DNA from 2 places in the Nonomuraea sp. NPDC049709 genome. Region 2 is predicted to be linked to the other one. Evidence: riboswitches for the same ligand, from Rfam matches in the RefSeq annotation. Region 2 holds a riboswitch; the other holds the start of a gene.
The links. Region 2 has a riboswitch for S-adenosylmethionine ahead of AB0J69_RS11915 (aminotransferase class V-fold PLP-dependent enzyme). Riboswitches for the same ligand answer to the same signal wherever they lie in the genome.
Positions count from the first base shown of each region.

Region 1: linked by a shared signal. The riboswitch ahead of thrC (threonine synthase) and the one ahead of AB0J69_RS11915 (aminotransferase class V-fold PLP-dependent enzyme) in region 2 are both predicted to bind S-adenosylmethionine.

Region 1 is NZ_JBFANM010000102.1:225-10,014, reverse strand. Features, by position in the region: gene AB0J69_RS54240 (S8 family serine peptidase) at 1-593, opposite strand, end outside; gene AB0J69_RS54235 (hypothetical protein) at 590-1,180, opposite strand; gene AB0J69_RS54230 (DUF3263 domain-containing protein) at 1,574-1,873, shown strand; gene otsB (trehalose-phosphatase) at 1,913-2,683, shown strand; gene AB0J69_RS54220 (hypothetical protein) at 2,719-3,306, shown strand; gene AB0J69_RS54215 (MFS transporter) at 3,284-4,447, opposite strand; gene AB0J69_RS54210 (trehalose-6-phosphate synthase) at 4,506-5,930, opposite strand; gene AB0J69_RS54205 (RNA polymerase sigma factor) at 6,061-6,516, shown strand; SAM riboswitch class I at 6,596-6,735, shown strand; gene thrC (threonine synthase) at 6,749-7,981, shown strand; gene AB0J69_RS54195 (MoaD/ThiS family protein) at 8,006-8,281, shown strand; gene AB0J69_RS54190 (cold-shock protein) at 8,526-8,726, shown strand; partial or broken gene groEL (chaperonin GroEL) at 9,054-9,790, shown strand, end outside.
Region 2 is NZ_JBFANM010000010.1:16,812-26,601, reverse strand. Features, by position in the region: gene folK (2-amino-4-hydroxy-6-hydroxymethyldihydropteridine diphosphokinase) at 1-425, shown strand, start outside; gene AB0J69_RS11940 (DUF3180 domain-containing protein) at 422-883, shown strand; gene AB0J69_RS11935 (hypothetical protein) at 880-1,065, opposite strand; gene AB0J69_RS11930 (acyltransferase) at 1,058-2,194, opposite strand; gene AB0J69_RS11925 (NADH-quinone oxidoreductase subunit D) at 2,191-3,336, opposite strand; gene AB0J69_RS11920 (DoxX family protein) at 3,459-4,112, shown strand; gene AB0J69_RS11915 (aminotransferase class V-fold PLP-dependent enzyme) at 4,116-5,402, opposite strand; SAM riboswitch class IV at 5,447-5,562, opposite strand; gene AB0J69_RS11910 (TerC family protein) at 5,678-6,421, shown strand; gene AB0J69_RS11905 (cytochrome P450) at 6,421-7,614, shown strand; gene AB0J69_RS11900 (SAM-dependent methyltransferase) at 7,648-8,610, opposite strand; gene AB0J69_RS11895 (chaplin) at 8,798-9,025, shown strand; gene AB0J69_RS11890 (DUF2520 domain-containing protein) at 9,339-9,790, shown strand, end outside.

The sequences.
Region 1 (9,790 bases), on a different contig from region 2:
GACGAGGCCACCAGCACGGCGCCCTTGCCGATCGCGTACTGGACGGCCTCCTCCTCCGACGCCGACCCCTCCCACGCGCCGCTGCCGCCGCCGAGCGACATGCTGATCACGTCGGCGCCGCGGTCGGCCGCGTAGCGGATGCCCTTGGCCAGCGCGTCCCCCCAGCCCGAGCGGTGCTTCTGGCGCAGCGGGTCGCCGTTCTCCAGCGTGACCCTGACGGACAACACCCTGGCGGCGGGCGCCACGCCCAGGACGCCGCCCCGGTGGCCGTCGCCGTGCCCGCGACCGGCGATCAGGCTGGCCATGGCGGTCCCGTGCGGCCCCCACAGCCCCCTGCCCGCACCCGTCAGGTCGGGACCCTGCACGACGGCGCCGGCCAGGTCGGGGTGGTGGCCGTTCACGCCGGTGTCGAGCACGGCCACCAGCACGCCCTCGCCCCTGCTCGACCGCCACGCCTCGGGCAGGCGCAGCGCGCCGAGCTGCCACTGCCCGGCCCGCGCGGCCTCGCCCACGTCGTCGGAGTGCGCGGTGGGGGCCGCCGCGATCCCGGCCGCCAGCCCGGCCAGCAGGACGGGGACGAGGAGCCGCCTCATCCGGTGAGTGCCCGGTGCAGCGCCGCCGCGAGCTGCCGGGCGGCGTCGCGCAGCCGCGGCACGACGCGGTCACCCGGCTGGTACGCCCGCCCGTCCGCGTAGCCGGCGGCCGTCGCCACCACGTAGTGCTCCCCGGACCCGACCACCACGCCGGCGAAGTACTGCCGGTCGCCGAACCACGCGGCCGGCCCGCCGGGGAAGGCCACGGGCCGCACGGTCTCGGGCCGTACGGTCTCGGGTCGCACGGTCTCGGGTCGCACGGTCTCGGGTCGCACGGCCTCGGGTCGCACGGCTTCAGGTCCTACGGTCTCGGGCCGCACCGTCGCGGCGTGGCCGGAGCCTTGCGGGCCCGCCCCGAGCGCGGTGAGCGCCGGCCGGTCGAGCACGGCGATGCCCACCGTGACGACGAAGGTCTGCGTGCTGTCGGCGTAGGTGGCGCGCAGGGCGGTGCGGCAGCCGGGGCGCACGGCAGCGGGGTGGAAGGCGGCCCGGCAGGGCGCCTCGGGGGCCACCCCGGCCAGCTCGTACGTGACCCGGGCCCCGGAAGGGCTGAGCCCCGGCACCGTGCCGGGGAAGACCTGAGCCACCGGCCACGCCTGCCAGCGCTCTGAGACGGGCGGCGCCGGCACGGGCCAGACCGCGGACAATATGGAGATCAGTGCAACGGACAGGTGGTACACGTCGGACCTCGGGCGGGAGGGGAGGGGCCGCCGATTCTGCTCGTGCATTGTGACACGCGAGCGCCCGCTCAACCCGACGCTTCGGTAAACAGACCGATACGCGGAGTAGTTCCGATCTGTCGGCTTTTAGCCAATAAAGTGAAAGAAAGTCGGATGTCAGGCTGCTGAACAGCCGGGCTGGAACACGCCGCCAGGCGCGTCTCTCATTCCGCCGTGAACAGCCGCACTCCGCACATTACGATGGCCACGGGCCGCGTGCGTGCGACGTGATCGTCGCCCGCCCCTTTCGAGGAGGACACCATGGGAGCACCGCTCAGCGGTGACAATGCTGCCCAGGAACCGTCCCGCCAACCACTCTCAGACCGCGATCACGAACTCCTCGCCTTCGAGCGCCAATGGTGGCGCTACGCGGGCGCGAAGGAGCAGGCCATCAAGGAGACCTTCGGGATCTCCGCCACGCGCTACTACCAGTTGCTCGGCGAGCTGATCGACCGGCCGGAGGCTCTCGAGCAGGACCCCATGCTGGTCAAGCGGCTGCGCAGATTACGGTCCACCCGCCAGCGCGAGCGCGCCGCCAGAAGGCTTGGCATGCGTCCCTGACCGGCTGGGTACGGCAGCCGCGTGAGGAACATCCCTGGAATGGAAGCGATCTTGAGCGATCCGGCCGGCGCCGTGATCGGGCTCGACTTCGACGGCACGCTGTCGCCGATCGTGCCCGACCCCGCCGCCGCCGTGATCCACCCGAAGGCGCCCGAAGTTCTCGCCGACCTGGGCGCCCGCGTCCTCGCGGTGGCCATCGTGACCGGCAGGCCTGCGGCCACCGCACTGGAGCTCGGACCGGGTCTGGCCGACGTGCCGGGGCTGGTCGTGCTCGGCCACTACGGCTTCGAACGCTGGGAGGACGGCCGGATCTCCGCGCCCCCGCCCCCGCCGGGTGTGCCGCGGGCCGAGGCGGAGCTGCCGCTGCTGCTCGACTCGCTCGGGCTGGCGGGCGTGCGCGTCGAGGACAAGGCCAGGGCCGTGGCCGTGCACACCAGGCGCAGCCCCGACCCCGAAGGGGCGCTGGCCGTCCTGCGGGAGCCGCTGGCCAAGCTGGCGGAGAAGCACGGCCTGGTGGTCGAGCCCGGGCGCATGGTGCTGGAGCTGAGGCCGCCGGGCATGGACAAGGGGCACGCGCTGAGCCTGTTCCTGGCGGAGCGAGCCGCCCGGTCGGTGATGTTCGTCGGTGACGACCTGGGGGATCTGGCGGCGTTCGACGCCGTACGCGCGTCCGGGCTGCCGGGCGTGACCGTGTGCAGCGGCTCCGCCGAGGTGACCGCACTGGCCGAGCGGGCCGACATCGTGGTGGACGGTCCGGAGGGGGTCGTGGCGCTGCTGGGTGAGCTGGCGTCGGCGTTCAGCCGTTCGTGACTGATCTGCAAGTCGCGATCTCTAGGGTCGGGCGCATGCACAAGCGTCACTCTGCCCTTTTCGCCGCCGCGGGTGTCGCCGCGGCCACCCTCCTCGCCACCGCCCTGCCCGCGACCGCCGCTCCCGCCCAGCAGCTCAAGCTGCGCAACGGCCTGACCCTCTACATCCCGATCCAGTGGAAGGTGTACGGCACCGGCACCGACGCGGTCCAGGTCGTCACCGGCAAGTGCGGCAAGGCGCAGGGATGGGGCACGCCCGAGTGCGACGCCTTCTACGTCTTCGGCCCCAAATACATCAAGCAGGGCGCCGAGGGCTTCAATCCCTACACCGGCAAGCGCCCCTTCTACACGGCGACGGACGTGCAGCCCTGCCCCTTCAACCGGAAGTGGTACGAGCTCATCGGCCCGAAGGTGACGAGGGGCCTGCGCCAGGTCGGGCCGGGACACAAGGCCGCCTACAACGCCTGGAAGTCCACCTGCGTCTCCTACTCCGACGCCGGGACCAAGGTGCGGACCCGCTTCACCCAGCGGGAGTGGTATCTGCCGCAGAGCAGGATCCTGGTGGTCGACCAGTGGAACACGCCGGGCCTGGCCGACACGCTCAAGCACGCCGACTGGAACTGAGCACCCCGGCGACCGCCAGGCCGATGAGCACCGGCACCATCAGGAACGCGGTCCGGGTGCCGAAGCCGTCGGCGAGCGTGCCGAGCGCCAGCGGACCGACGGCCATGGCGGCGCCCGCCCAGATGGGCGAGGCCGCCGCCGCCAGGTCCGCCCGGTCGCCGGAGCCGGCGATCAGCGCGGCCAGCGCCAGCGGGAAGTGCAGGGCGGCGCCGAGCCCGCAGATCACCAGCCCGGCGTAGGACAGCACCGGCTGGGTGCTCAGCCAGAACAGCAGCCAGCCCGCGAACGTCACCGCCAGCGCCCCCGCGAACAGCGGCGTGGGCGGCAGGCGCAGCGCCAGACGCGCCCCGGCGAACCTGCCCGCCGCCAGTCCCGCCACGAACGCCGTCAGCCCGGTGGCCGCCGTGGCCGCGCTCAGCCCCGTACGGTCGGCGAACAGGTCGGCGGCCCACAGGTTGAAGCTGAACTCCAGCGCCACGCAGCAGAAGAGCACCAGGCCCGCCAGGTGGAAGCGCCAGCCGGGCCGGGCGACGGACTCCGCGCCCGCGCCGGGGCCCGCGGCCCGCCGGTCGGGCCAGACCCGGCCCATGGCCAGCGCGAGCAGCACGCTGGCGACCGGCGTGAGCAGCAGCGCGGCCCGCCAGCCGAGCGCGGTCTGGGCGACCACGCTGAGCCCGAACGTCATCCCCATGCCCACGAGCACGCCGACCGCGTTGGCCTCGCTGATCGCCGCGGGCCCGGCCGGGCCGTGGTGGTCGCTGAGCGCCGCCATGGACGTGTAGAGCAGGATCGAGCTGAAGCCGCCGGCCACGCCGTAGCCGAGCAGGGTCAGGGCCAGGGCGTCGGTGGGCAGGACCGCGAGCAGGCCGGCGTTCATCCCGGCCAGGCCGATCCAGCTGGTCGCGCGCCGGCCGAACCTGCGGGTCAGCAGGGGGAGCAGGAGCCCGGCCGCGATCGTGCCCAGGGCCATGGAGGTGCCGTGCAGGCCGGCCACGGTGGCCGACGTGCGCTGGTCGGCGCGCAGGAGGGGCAGGGCGGCGCTCAGGCCGTACAGGTAGGTGGCGAACGTGCTGAGCAGCAGGTAGACGAGCCAGGTCGGGCGGTCTCTGATCAGTCGGACGGGCGGTAAGACCGTGGTCACCCGGCAGCCTCCCGCGGGACGGAGGGACGCGGTCGCCCTCCCATGCTAGGCGAGAGCGTCAGGCCAGTGCGTCGAGCTGGGCGGCGAGCCATTTCTGCGGGGGCAGCGCGGTCGCGGCGGCGTGCAGCTTGTCGCGGCGCATGCGCCGCTCGTCCTCGGGCATGACCAGCGCGTCGTGCAGCGCGACGGCCGTGCCGCTGATGTCGTACGGGTTGACCATGAGGGCGTGCGGGCCCAGTTCGGCGGCGGCCCCGGCCTCCCGCGACAGCACCAGCGCGCACCGCTCCGACAGGACCGGGCCCTCCTTGGCCACCAGGTTCATCCCGTCGCGGATGGGGTTGACCAGCAGCACGTCGGCCATCCGGTACGCGGCCAGCGAACGCGGATAGTCGTCGTTGACGTTGAGGATCACCGGGTCCCAGTCCTCGGTGGCGTATTCGGCCTCGATCTCCTGGGCCCGGCGCTGCACCGACGCGGTGTATTCGCGGTATTCGGGCAGGTCGTGCCGGCTGGGGTAGGCGAAGGCCAGGTGCACCACCTTGCCGTGCCACTCGGGGTGCGCCGCCAGGAACTCGCGGTAGGCGATCAGGCCGCGGGTGATGTTCTTGGACAGCTCGGTGCGGTCGATGCGGACGATCAGCCGGCGGTCGCCCACCTGCTCCCTGAGCGCGGTCATGTGCGACTCGACGTCGGGCTCGCAGGCCCGCTCCCACAGCGCCGTGCCGTCCACGCCCAGGCTGTGGACGCCGATGCGGGTCGTCCGGCCCTCGTAGGTGATGCTGCGCCCGACGCGGTCGGTCTCCGCGCCGAGCAGCCGCTCGCAGCAGTCCATGAACGCCTGCGCCCACCGGTCGGTGAGGAACCCGGCGTGATCGGCGCCCAGGATGCCCTCCAGGACCTCGCCGGCCACCTCGTCGGGCAGCAGGGAGAAGTATTCGGGCGGCGCCCACGGCGTGTGGCTGAAGTGGGCGATACGCAGGTCGGGCCGCTCGGCGCGGAGCATCGCCGGGGTCAGCGTCAGGTGGTAGTCCTGCACCATCACGCGCGCGCCGTGCCCGGCCTCCTCGGCCAGCGCCAGCGCGAAAGCCCCGTTGTAGTCGCGGTAGGACTCCCACTCGCGCTCGAACCTCGTGCCGAAGTTGGGCGAGTTGGGGATGTCGTAGAGCAGGTGGTTGATGAACCACAGGGTGGAGTTGGCCACGGCGTTGTAGGCGCGGTGGAACGTGGCGGGCGGGATGTCCAGCATGCGCAGCGGGCCCGTGTCGTAGCCGGCGTGGTCGATGCGGCCGCCGGAGGCCAGGCGTACGGCGCTGCGGTCGCCGTCGGACAGCGCGGCGCAGATCCACAGCACGCCGTCGTCCTTGGCCACTCCCGACAGCCCTGAGACCAGGCCGCCGCCGCCGCGCTTCATGGTCAGCTCGCCGCCGTCGGAGACGGTGAAGGAGACCGGACCTCTGTTCGAGGCCAGCAGGACGCTGTTCATCAAGGCTCCCTTCGATCATAGGATCCCAGCTATGGCGCTTGATGAGCTAACCGAGGAACTCGCCCGCTCCGCCGCTGCTGGAGATCATCGCGCACTTGGCGAGCTCCTGGCGCGAATAGAGCCGGATGTGATGCGACACTGCGCCCGGATCCTGCCTTATCACCAGGACGCCGAGGAGGCCTCGCAAGATACGTTGCTGGCCGTGGCGCGCAACATCGGGCGCTTCGAGGGGCGGGCCAGGTTCAGCACCTGGCTGCACATCGTGACGGCCAACTGCGCGCGGACCACGTACAGGTCGCTCAAGCGGCGGGCGGCCGAGCAGAGCTCGGACGAGCTGCCGATGCAGAAGCCCGACGTGCAACGGGTCAGCGTGATCGCGGGCTCGCGGCTCGACCTGCTCGACGCGATGGAGGCGCTGGAGGCCGACAAGCCGGACCTGGCGCAGGCGCTGGTGTTGCGCGATATCGTCCAGCTGGACTACAACGAGGTGGCCGAGCAGCTCGGCATCCCGCTGGGCACCGCCAAGTCACGCATCCACCAGGCCCGCAAATACGTTCAGGGCGTGCTGGGTGAGGACTATCGCTGAGACCGCCCGTCTCGCATGGTGAGACGGGTGGTAATTTCGGCCACTTAAGCGGGTAGAGTCCTTTTCAACAACTGCATATTGCTCATCCAGAGGGGTGGAGGGACCGGCCCTGCGAAGCCCCGGCAACCCTCCCGGTTTCGACTCGCGACCTGCGAGGCCGACCGGGACAAGGTGCCAATTCCGGTTCGCGGTCAAGGTGGCCGTGGGCGAAGATGAGGGAAGGCCTCGCTTCATGTCGCTTGACTTTGGTCCCGCCGAAGCTCTGTCCTGCCGCGAGTGCGGCGCGCGTTACCCGCTGGGTCCCAGCTTCGCCTGCCAGGAGTGTTTCGGGCCGCTCGAAGCGGCCTACTCCTTCGGCGACGTGACCCGCGCGGACATCGAGTCGGGTCCGGCCAACATCTGGCGTTACCGTTCATTGCTCCCCGTACCGGCCGACGTGGCCACCAAGCCGAATATGAACCCCGGCTGGACCAAATTGGTCAAGGCCGGAAACCTCGGGCGGGCGCTCGGCATCAAGTCCCTTTACGTGAAGGACGACTCGGGAAACCCCACCCACTCCTTCAAGGACCGGGTGGTCGCCATGGCCGTCGAGGCGGCCCGCAACTTCGGCTTCCACACGCTTTCCTGCTCCTCCACGGGCAACCTCGCGGGCGCGGTCACCGCCGCCGCGGCGCGGGCGGGGCTCGACGCGTGCGTGTTCATCCCGGCCAACCTCGAGCAGGCCAAGATCGCCATGGCCCGCGTGTTCGGCGGGAAGCTGATCGGGATCGAGGGCACCTACGACGACGTCAACAGGTTCTGCTCCGAGCTGATCGGCGACCCCCTGGGTGACAAGTGGGGCTTCACCAACATCAACCTGCGGCCTTACTACGCCGAGGGCTCCAAGACGCTCGCGTACGAGATCGCCGAGCAGCTCGGCTGGCGGCTGCCCGAGCAGATCATCATCCCCATCGCGTCCGGCTCGCAGCTCACGAAGATCGACAAGGGCTTCAAGGAGCTGGTGGCGCTGGGCCTGGTGGAGGACACGCCCTACAAGATCTTCGGTGCTCAGGCCGCCGGGTGCTCGCCCGTGTCCACGGCGTTCAAGGCCGGGCACGACGTCGTGCAGCCGGTCAAGCCCAACACCATCGCCAAGTCGCTGGCCATCGGCAACCCCGCCGACGGGCCGTACGTGCTGGACATCGCGCGGCGCACGGGAGGGGGCGTCGAGGACGTCACGGACCCGGAGATCGTGGCCGCGATCAAGCTCCTGGCCTCGACAGAGGGCATCTTCGCCGAGACCGCCGGCGGGGTGACCGTGGGCGTGCTGAAGAAGCTCGCCGAGAGCGGCCGGCTCGACCCGGAGGCCGAGACCGTGGTGCTGAACACCGGTGACGGGCTCAAGACGCTCGACGCGATCAGCGACGACGCCACGCCCACGGCCGTGATCCGGCCCTCTCTCGACGCGTTCCGCGCGACTGTCTGACAATCAGGAAAGGCGACTTTAACCATGAGCGTTTCTGTGCGGATTCCCACCATTCTGCGCACGTACACCGGGGGTAACGCCGAGGTGAGTGGCGAGGGTGCGACTCTTCGTGACGTGCTCGCCAAGCTGGACTCTGACTACCCGGGGATCGGCGCGAGAATTCTGGATGAATCGGGCAAGATTCGTCGTTTCGTCAACGTTTACGTTGGGGAAGAGGACGTCCGATTCGCGGAGGGCCTCGACACTCCCGCACCAGAAGGCACTCAGATCTCCATCATCCCGGCGGTTGCCGGCGGCTGAGTCCCGCGGAGCACACCCTTGAAGGCGCCCCTAGTGGGCGCCTTCTGCTTTTCCTGGGATAATTCAACGTTGAAGGGTCTTCGCTGCGAAGAAATACGCGATTTGCAGATTGACTCTGTTGCCAAACCCCGTGCCACAGGTATGGTCGAGGGCGATCGTCTGGCTGATTTTCCGTTAAGTCATACGATTACAGGTCCCGCGGAGGAATGGGCGAGATCTGGGAGACCAGTAAGAGGAGTCGGAAGTGGCGCAGGGCACCGTCAAGTGGTTCAACGCGGACAAGGGCTACGGCTTCATCGCGGTAGACGGTGGTAAGGATGTATTCGTCCATTACTCAGCGATCATGATGGACGGGTACCGATCTCTCGAACAGGGGCAGCGCGTCGAGTTCGAGATCACGCAGGGCCAGAAGGGACCGCAGGCGGAGTCTGTCCGCGCGGTCTGATTTTCGTCACTGGTATGCACCGGGCGGGATCGCACGGCAGCGCAGTCCGTGCGAACCGTCACCTCTCTTTCGCCGACTCGCGTGCGGCGAGCCGCTCCGGGCGGCTCGCCGTACCGACGCACTGACCTGGGCGGGAGTAGGGGGGCAGCGGGCGTTCGCTTGCACTCGGCAGGGTAGAGTGCTAAACAGTTCGTTGGCACTCTGTGCAGCAGAGTGCCAACTCGGATCGAGACGATGGGGTCTGCCGAACGGAGATGCGGACCCATGCCGTCGCGGGCGTCGGCTCGGTCCACGACAAGCCACCCTGCATCTGGGAGGTCTAGCCTTATGGCAGCCAAGATGATCGCGTTTGACGAGGACGCCCGGCGCGGTCTCGAGCGCGGTATGAACCAGCTCGCCGACGCCGTCAAGGTGACCTTGGGTCCCAAGGGGCGCAACGTCGTGCTGGAGAAGAAGTGGGGCGCTCCCACGATCACCAACGACGGTGTTTCCATCGCCAAGGAGATCGAGCTCGAGGACCCATGGGAGAAGATCGGCGCTGAGCTGGTCAAGGAAGTCGCCAAGAAGACCGACGACGTCGCGGGCGACGGCACCACCACCGCCACCGTGCTCGCCCAGGCGCTGGTGCGCGAGGGCCTGCGCAACGTGGCCGCCGGCGCCAACCCGATGGCTCTGAAGAAGGGCATCGAGGCGGCCGTCGAGCGGGTCAGCGAGGAGCTCTCCAAGCTGGCCAAGGATGTGGAGACCAAGGAGCAGATCGCTTCGACCGCCTCCATCTCCGCCGCCGACGCCGAGATCGGCTCGCTCATCGCCGAGGCGATGGACAAGGTCGGCAAGGAAGGTGTCATCACCGTCGAGGAGAGCAACACCTTCGGCCTGGAGCTCGAGCTCACCGAGGGCATGCGCTTCGACAAGGGCATGACGTCGATGTACTTCGTCACCGACTCGGACCGCATGGAGGCCGTGCTCGAAGACCCGTACATCCTGATCGTCAACAGCAAGGTCTCCGCCAACAAGGACCTGCTGCCGCTGCTCGACAAGGTCGTGCAGTCGGGCAAGCCGCT
Region 2 (9,790 bases):
ACGCCCCCGGGCTGGAGTTCGTCAAGGCGTCGCCCGTCTACGAGACCGACCCCGTCGGGGGGCCCGGCGGGCAGCGCCCGTACCTCAACGCGATCGTGATCGCGGAGACCACGCTGGAGCCGCGCACGTTGCTGGAGCGGGCGCAGGGCGTGGAGAACGCCTTCGGCCGCGTACGCGCGGAGCGCTGGGGGCCGCGCACGCTCGACCTCGACCTGATCGTCGTGGGCGAGACCGTCTGCCACGACCCCGACCTCACGTTGCCGCACCCGCGGGCACACGAGCGCGCGTTCGTGCTCGTGCCCTGGTCGAAGGCCGACCCCGAGGGCCGGCTGCCCGGCCACGGCCTGGTGGCGGAGCTGCTGGAGGGGGTCGACAGGCAAGGTGTACGCCTGCGCGAAGACCTGAAGCTGCAGAGGCCCGATTGAAGCTGAAGCCCACCCACCCCGGCCACCTGGTCGGCATCGTCGTCGTCGTGGCCCTGCTCACGATGGCGGCGATCAGCCCGTTCTACTCCGAGCTGCCCCTCATGCCGTGGACCGCGATCCCCACGGTGCTGCTGCTGGCCCTGGGCGAGGGCTACACCGCCTGGGCGACCAAGGCCAGGATCGACCGGAAGCCGGGCACCAAGCCGGTGGAGCCGCTGGCCGTGGCCCGGCTGGCGGCGCTGGCGAAGGCGTCGGCGTACGCGGGGGCGGTGTTCGGCGGCGTGTTCGCCGGGTTCGCCCTCTACACGGTCCGGATCCTCGACCGCGACACGCCCAGGGGCGAGTTCTTCGTCGCGACGGCGTCGTTCGTGTCCTGTGTCGTGCTGATCTGCGCCGCCCTCTACCTGGAGCACGCCTGCCGCATCCCCAAGGAGCCGGACGACCAGAAGCGGGACTAGTTGTGCTCGCCCAGCCCTTCGACGGCCGGGCGGGCGCCGGCGGTCAGCCGGTCGTGCCACATCTCGCGCTGGAGCAGGCGCAATGCGCGGCGCAGGACGTCGCTGGGCCGCTCACCTTCCCGCAGGGCGGCGCGGATGATCCGCTCGTCTTCGGCGTTGGCCCGGAAGGCGATGTCAGCCATGCTCTGAGCTTATGGATCCGCCGACACCCTTGTCCCGCATTTGCCTGACCGGGGTGCGGCGGCGGCCGAAGAGGTATATGACCGGGGCCGTGCAGATGAGGGGCCCGATGATGGCGATCGGCCGCTCCAGCCACCACACCAGGTCCGGCGGGATCTGGTCGCCGAGGGTGCCGAACAACCACCACGACAGCCCCAGCGAGATGGCCATCCCGGTGGTGTGGAACAGGAACAGCGGCAGCGAGTACCGGTTGATGAAGTCGTTGACCCGCTGCCAGCTCGGCCGCTCCAGCACGCGTTCCATGGCCGGCCGCAGCACCTCGACCAGCCCGATCTGGAACAGCAGCAGCGCCACGATCACGAACGTGGGCGGCGCCATGTTCGACCATTTGTCACCCGGCACGCCCACCATGGAGCCGGGGTAGATGCCCGAGTAGACCAGCCCGAACAGCGCGAACAGCCCCGTCCACAGCAGGGCCACGTCATAGCGCCTGGGCAGGACCACCACCCGGTCATAGAAGAACCCGGCCTGGTGCGCCAGCCCCCAGACGATGACCATGTTGAGCCAGCCCACCCCGTCGATCCCGTACCGGAAGCGCAGCACGTCCACCACCAGCGCCGCGCCGCCGAGCCAGATCAGGGTCAGCACGTCGTAGCGCCGGTGCAGCCAGAGCGAGACCGGCAGCAGCGCGATGAGCACCAGGTAGACGCCGAGGAACCACAGCGGGCTGAGCACCAGCAGCACCACCCGCCACATCCAGTCCACCCCGAACGTGTACGTCACCACCGCCCCGATGACGACCCACACCCCGGACAGGAACAGCGCCGGTAAGGCGAGCGCGCGGATGCGCCGCCAGACGAACGAGCCGATGCCCACGCCGCGCGTCTGGGCCCGGCGCCAGGACAGCAGGTGGACGTGCCCGCCGACGTAGAAGAACAGCGGCAGCACCTGCAGCAGCCAGGTGAGGATCCACAGTCCTGAGGTGAAGCCCAGCGGGCTGGTGGGCTCGGGCCCGTGCGGCTTCCACTGCAGGATGGTGAACGCCCAGTGCCACACCACCACGACGATCAGGCTGAGCGCCCGCAGCCAGTCGACGTATTTGTCGCGGTCAGTGGCGTCGGCGGCCTTCACTTGTCGATGTCACCCACCACGAAGAACATGGAGCCGAGAATCGCCACCATGTCGGCCACGAGGTGACCGGGCAGCATCTCGCGCAGCACCTGGATGTTGCTGTAGGAGGCCGAGCGCAGCTTGAGCCGCCACGGCGTCTTGTCCCCCTTGGAGACCAGGTAGTAGCCGTTGATGCCGAGCGGGTTCTCCGTCCACGCGTACGTGTGCCCCTCCGGCACCTTGAGCACCTTCGGCAGCCGCTGGTTGATCGGCCCGGGCGGCAGCGAGCGCAGCCGCTCGACGCACGCCTCGGCCAGGTCGAGCGAGACCTTGAGCTGTTCGAGCAGGACCTCGAACCGGGCGTGGCAGTCGCCCCCGCTCCGGGTGACGACCTTCACCGGCAGCTCGGGGTAGGCCAGGTACGGCTCGTCGCGGCGCAGGTCGAAGTCGACCCCGGAGGCGCGGGAGACGGGGCCGCTGACGCCGTACTGCATGATCTGCTCCCGGGTCAGCACCCCCACCCCCTTGGTCCGGGCGACGAAGATCTCGTTGTGCAGGATGAGGTTCTCGATGTCGGGCACGCGGCGCCGGGTCTCCGCGACGGCCTCGGCCACCCGGTCGAGCCAGCCGAGCGGCAGGTCCTCCTTGAGCCCGCCGACCCGGTTGAACATGTAGTGCATGCGCCCGCCGGAGATCTCCTCCATGACGGCCTGGATGCGCTCGCGTTCATTGAAGGAGTAGAACAGCGGCGTCATCGCGCCCAGCTCGAGAGGGTAGGAGCCGAGGAACATCAGGTGGTTGAGCACCCGGTTGAGCTCGGCCAGCAGCGTGCGCGCCCACACAGCCCTGACCGGCGGCTCCATGCCCAGCAGGCGTTCGGCGGCGAGCACCACGCCGAGCTCGTTGGCGAAGCCCGACAGCCAGTCGTGCCGGTTGGCCAGCATGATGATCTGACGGTAGTCGCGCACCTCGAACAGCTTCTCCGCGCCCCGGTGCATGTAGCCGATGATCGGCTCGGCGGTGGCGATGCGCTCGCCGTCGAGCGTCAGCCGGAGCCTGAGCACCCCGTGCGTGGACGGGTGCTGAGGGCCGATGTTGAGAATCATGTCCTCGGTGGCCAGCTCTTTCGCGCCCGCGCCGATTCCGACCACACGTTCCGTCATACGGCCATGCTGCCACCGTCGCCGCTGGTGATCCAGCAGGGGGGTTGGTCAAGACATGGCATGGAAATGCATCCCGAAGCCGGACATGGGGAGGAATATCGGGAACGGGGGGAGAAATCACCATGAAGAGAGTTCTTTTTGATGTGGCGGCACTGATCGCGCGAATCGCCACCGGCGTGATCTTCGTGGCCCACGGGTGGCAGAAGTGGGCAAGCGGCCACGGCGCCACCACGCAGGGCTTCAGGGACATGCAGATCCCGATGCCCGAGCTGGCCGCCGGGTACGCGATGTTCGTCGAGACCGTGGGCGGCATCCTGCTGATCCTCGGCCTGCTGGTGCGCCCGGTGGCGCTGCTGCTGCTGCTCAACATGCTCGGCGCGATCGCGTTCGTGCACGGGGGCAAGGGCATCCTGACCGAGGGCGGCGGCTGGGAGCTGCCGGGGGCACTGGGCGCGCTGTGCCTGCTGTTCCTGGCGCTGGGCGGCGGCCGGATCGGGCTGGACGGCATCTTCAACGCGATGTTCCGCCGGCGCTCGGAGCGGCGCGCGGCCGAGGACGACCTCGCCGCCTACACCCCGGGCAGGACCACGGGCACGACGCCCACCGGCCACGCCGGCGGGCCCACGACGCCCGCGGAGACGACTCGGGAGCAGCCGGACGTGCCCAGGCAGCCGGCCGCACCCACCTCCGGCAGGCTCAACGACGAGGACATGAGGGACATCGACGCCCTGGTCTCGGACGAGCCGCCGCAGCACCGCAAGCCGCCGAACCGCTGAGCGTCAGCGGGTGACCAGGTCGCGCACCGCCTCGATCAGCCGGTCCACGTGCTCCTGCGTGCTGCCGATGCCGATCGAGGCCCGCACCGCGGAGGCCGTGTCGTCCTCACACCCGCCATCGGCCGTACCCAGCAAATGCCGGACGAAAGGATGCGCGCAGAACTTGCCGTCGCGCACCCCGATGCCGTACTCGCTGGACAGCACCTCGGCCACCTCACGGGCCGAGTAGCCGGCCACGGTGAACGACACGATGCCGACCCGCGGGTGATCGTCCCCCCACAGCGACAACTCCCGCACGCCGTCGATCGCGGCCAGCCCCGAGCGCAGCCGGGCGATCAGCCGCTCCTCCTCGCGCACCAGGGCCGTCCAGCCGGTGGCGGTCAGCGCGTCGCAGGCGGCGGCCAGGGCGATGGCGCCCAGCACGTTCGGGGTGCCCGCCTCGTGGCGCGGCTCCGGGTCGTCGTGCCACTCGGCGCTCTCCCCGACCGAGCGCACCGCACCCCCGCCCTTGAGGTACGGCTCCCCCTCGGCCAGCCAGTCCCGCCGCCCGACCAGCACGCCGGCACCGAAGGGCGCGTACAGCTTGTGCCCCGAGAAGGCCACGTAGTCCAGGTCGAGCGCGGTGAGGTTGAGCCGCCGGTGCGGCACCAGCTGAGCCGCGTCCACCAGGATGCGGGCCCCGTGGCGGTGCGCGATGTGGGCCAGGGCGGCGATCGGCCACAGCTCGCCGGTGACGTTCGAGGCGGCGGTGACCACGAGCAGCTTCGGCCCGTCGATCCCGGCCAGCGCCTCGTCGGCGGCGCGCACGGCCTCGCCGGGGAAGGCGGGCGGCGCCAGCCGTACGGACCGCTGCCAGGGCAGCAGCGAGGCGTGGTGCTCGGTGTCGAAGACCACGGTGGTGGTCCCGGCGGGCAGGCAGCCGGCCAGCAGGTTCGTGGCGTCGGTGGTGTTGCGGGTGAAGATCACGGCGTCGTCCGGGCGGGCGCCCACGAACGCCCTGACCGTGTGGCGGGCCTGCTCGTACCTCGCGGTGGTGAGCTGCGAGGCGTAGCCGGCGCCGCGGTGGACGCTGGAGTAGGCCGGGAGCGCGGCGGCGACGGCGGCGCTGACCGGCTCCAGACAGGGGGCGCTGGCGGCGTAGTCCAGGTTGGCGTACCCCACCAGCCGGCCGCCCTTGACCGGCACCTCGAGGTCGGCGCCGAGCACGGCGGGGATGGCCCGGCCGGTGGCGGCCGGGGGAGCCGTCGTCCCGGCGGCAGGGGTGGAGCTGAAGATCGTCAGAGTGGACACGGCGAACCTCCTCAGGGTCGTCGGACCCCTGGGAGCAGCCACGGAGCCCGCGCTTGCCCGCCACACCTCGTGACGGACCAGGTCTTCACCCGGGGCACCCCGCCGCGGACGCGAGGGTTGCCGGCCAGCTAGCCGGGGCTTGTCGCTGGCACTCATGACCTACGTTCGGCACTATAACCGACACCAGGGTAGGAATCGCAAGCCGCGAACTAATCCGGCCCCTGACTCGTTGCTACCGGAAACCCCCGTCAGCCATGAGTCATGGAGGTACGCAGATGCTGGAATGGGTGGCCGACCCACAGATCTGGATCGGCTTCTTCACCCTGGTCGCCCTGGAGATCGTGCTGGGGATCGACAACATCATCTTCATCTCCATCCTGGCCGGGAAACTCCCACCGGAACAACGGGACCGGGCCCGCGTGCTCGGTCTGGCCGCGGCCCTGATCAGCCGCCTGCTCCTGCTGCTCGGCCTGTCATGGGTGGTCCAGCTCACCGAGCCGCTGTTCACGGTCCTCGGCCAGGAGATATCGGGACGCGATCTGATCCTGCTGCTCGGCGGCCTGTTCCTGCTGGGCAAGAGCGTCACCGAGATCCACCACAGCATGGAGCCCGGGCCCGGCAAGGACGGCAAGCAGGCCGCCGCCATCTCCTTCACCTCGGTGATCGTGCAGATCATGATCCTGGACGTCGTGTTCTCGCTGGACTCCGTCATCACCGCCGTCGGCATGGTGGACGAGCTCGGCGTGATGATCGCGGCCGTCGTGGTGGCGGTGCTGGTGATGTTGTTCGCCTCCGGGCCCATCAGCCGGTTCGTGGACGCGCACCCGAGCATCAAGATGCTGGCGCTGGCGTTCCTGGTGCTGATCGGCGTGGTGCTCGTCGCCGAGGGCCTCGACCAGCACATCCCCAAGGGTTACATCTACTTCGCGATGGCGTTCTCGGTCATCGTGGAGCTGCTCAACATCCGGATGCGCGGCAGGCATGCGAAGCAGGAGGACCCCGCTCCTAAGATGCAATAGTGGGCTTTGATCCTTGGAATCCGGATTTTGTCGCTTACCCGTACCGGGTCTATGACCAGCTGAGACGCGAGGCGCCCGTCAGCTACTTCGAGCCGACGGGCCAGTGGCTCATCGCGCGGCACGCCGACGTGAACACGCTGCTCAGAGACCGCCGGCTGGGCCGCTCCTACCTGCACGTGGCCACCCACGAGGAGTTCGGCAGGGAGCCGGAGCCGGAGTTCCAGGAGCCGTTCTGGCGGGTGATCAGGGCGGGCATGCTCGACGTGGAGCCGCCGGTGCACACCAGGTTGCGCCGGCTGGTCTCCAGGGCGTTCACGCCGCGCATGGTCGAGTCGCTGCGCCCCCGGGTCCGGGCCATCGCCGGGAGCCTGGTGGACGCGTACGTGGACAAGGGCGGCGGCGACCTGATCGCCGAGGTCGCCGAGCCGCTCCCGGTCACCGTGATCGCGGAGATGCTCGGCATCCCCGACCGGGACCGCCACCTGCTGCGCCCCTGGTCGGCTGACATCTGCGGCATGTACGAGCTCAACCCCGCCCCCGAGGCCCAGCACACCGCGGTATGCGCGGCGTCGGAGTTCGCCGGCTACCTCAAGTCCCTGGCCGCCGAGCGCCGGGCCGACCCCGGCGAGGACCTCATCAGCGCCCTCACCCAGATCGACGAGCTGACCGACGACGAACTGGTCGGCACCTGCGTCCTGCTGCTCAACGCCGGCCACGAGGCCACCGTGAACGTGACGGGCAACGGCTGGTGGTCGCTGTTCCGGAACCCCGGCGAGCTGGCCCGGCTGCGCGAGGACCGCTCGCTGCTGCCCACGGCCGTCGAGGAGCTGATGCGCTGGGACACGCCGCTGCAGATGTTCGAGCGCTGGGTGCTGGAGGACATCGAGGTCCACGGCGTACGGATCCCGCGCGGCTCGGAGGTGGCGCTGCTGTTCGGCTCGGCCAACCGGGACCCGGCGGTGTTCGAGGACCCGGACCGGCTCGACGTGGGCCGCGCCGACAACCCGCACATCTCCTTCGGCGCCGGGATCCACTTCTGCCTGGGCGCGCCGCTGGCCCGCATCGAGCTGGTCGAGTCGTTCGGCGCGCTGCTGGACCGGGCGCCCAAGCTGGAGCTGCGGCAGGAGCCGGCCTGGAAGCCCGGCTACATCATCCGCGGACTCGAATCCCTGAAGCTCAGCGTCACCGCCTGAAGCAGGGCTCAGCGTCACCGCCTGAAGCAGGGCTCAGCGTCGCTGGCTGAGCCAGCCGAAGCCGCCGAGCCCCGACGCGTCGATCAGCTCGCCCTCCTCCGAGGCCCTCGCCAGGGCCCGGAGGTAGCCGCGCGGATCGGCGCGGGCCAGGTCGAGCGGCGGACGCGTGCCGGTGAGCCCCAGGTCCCGCAGCGCCGCGCGCTGTGTGGACAAGGTTGTGGATATCGCGCCGGCCCGCCGCCCGGCCTCCGCGCACGCGTCGAGCGCGACGTGAGCCGTGATGTCGCAGGTCCCGTCGGGTACGGGGGCGACGACCGCCCCGTCGCGGTATCCGGTCAGCGTTCCGTGCAGCGGCCGGTTGTCCACAGGGTGTGCATAATCGATGGCGATCGCCCGGCCGCTGGTGAGGCGGACGAGGACCGAGGCCCACGCCTCGTCACGCGGGCGGCCGATCTCCGCGCGCGCCCCCACGCGGGTCAGCGGCCACCACCGCTCGAGCCAGGCGCGGTCGGCCGGCCGCAGCGGCCCGCCGAGCCGCTCCTCGCCCGTGTGCACGTTGACCATGACGAGCCGCGGCCCGTCGGGAGTCTGCTCCACCACGTCGAGCGGCACGTTGTCCAGCCACTCGTTGGCGATGGCCAGCCCGGTGATGTCGGAGGGCAGGCTGCTGGACCACTCGACCCGCTCGGGCAGCCCCTCCGGCCGGGGGGACAGGTCCACGGCCGTGACGCGCAGCCGGTCGCGCAGCCGTGGCTCGGCGGCGTCGAGCACCTGGGTGACCAGCACGCCCTCGCCCGCGCCGATGTCCACCAGGTCGAGCACGTCAGGTTCGCCCAGTTCGGCGTCCACTTCCGCCAGCAGCGCCAGCACCGCCCCGGCGAAGGCCGCCGAGGCGCTGACCGAGGTGCGGAAGTGGCCTGACGGGCGTTCGCGGAGGTAGAAGCCCTCCTCGCCGTACAGCGCGCGCTCCGTTGCGACGCGCCAGGTGAGCCACATGCCTGGACTATCTCATGACTGGCCGATGATACGCATCGTCATCGAATGACTACTCAACGTCGTCAACTTGCGATAACGTTTACCCATTGTCATCGAGTGATTGCGTTGCGCCATCCCCCAAGTGGCGGAGCACTTCACTCTCGAGCAAGCACCTGCGGCCCAGGCCGCGAAACTGAGAGGAGCCCTCGTGCTGAAGAAGGTCATGGTCGTCACCGGAGCCGTTGCCATGATGTCGCTGGCCGTTCCGGCGCACGCCGACATCACCAACGGCACCGGCGGCGTGATCTCCGGCAACCAAGTGCACGTCCCGATCGTCGCGCCGATCAACGTCTGCGGCAACGCGGTGGCTGTCATCGGCCTCGCGATCGCGGGCTGCAAGGGTGGCGCGAACGCGTACGCGCCCAGTCACCACTGAGCAGGGAAAGAGCCCGGGCCGGCGCAGGCCGCCCCGGGCTCGTCTCCCCGCTGGTCATTCGGCGGATGACCAGTCGGCGCACCTCCAAGAGGTCGCATCGTGCGGGCGTCAGGTCCCGATCCGGGACCTCGGCGCCCGCTGCCATGCGATGAACCCCTCTCCTCATCTCTTCCGACAGGGGGTGCACGTTTTGTATGCCCTTGTCGCTTTTGTCGTTAACTCAACGCGCGGCAAAGCACCGGTCACGCTCTCACTCCTGAGAGGCCGTTACGCTGGTCGGCAGTGCCATCACGGTCGACAGGGGTGAGACGTCATGGACGCAGGTGATCGCCCGGCACGGCTGACCGTCGGCGTGCTCGGGGCAGGCAAGGTCGGTTCGGCCCTCGGCGCCGCGTTGGCGCAGGCGGGACACCGGGTGGTGGCCGCCAGCGGAGTGTCGGACAACTCGCAGCGGTGGGCGGCTGACCGGCTCGGCGTGAAGCCGTCCCGGCCTGATGAGGTGGTGGCGGCGGGCCAGCTCGTCCTGCTCACCGTGCCCGACGACGCGCTGCCCGACCTCGTCAACGGGCTGGCCGCCACCGGGGCCGACCTCCAGGGCAAGATGCTGGTGCACACCAGCGGGGCGTACGGCCTGTCGGTGCTCGACCCGGCGGCCCGGGCCGGGGCGCTGCCGCTCGCGCTGCATCCCGTGATGACGTTCACGGGCCGCGACGACGACCTCAACAAGCTCACCGGCATCTCCTACGGCGTCACGGCCCCGGAGGT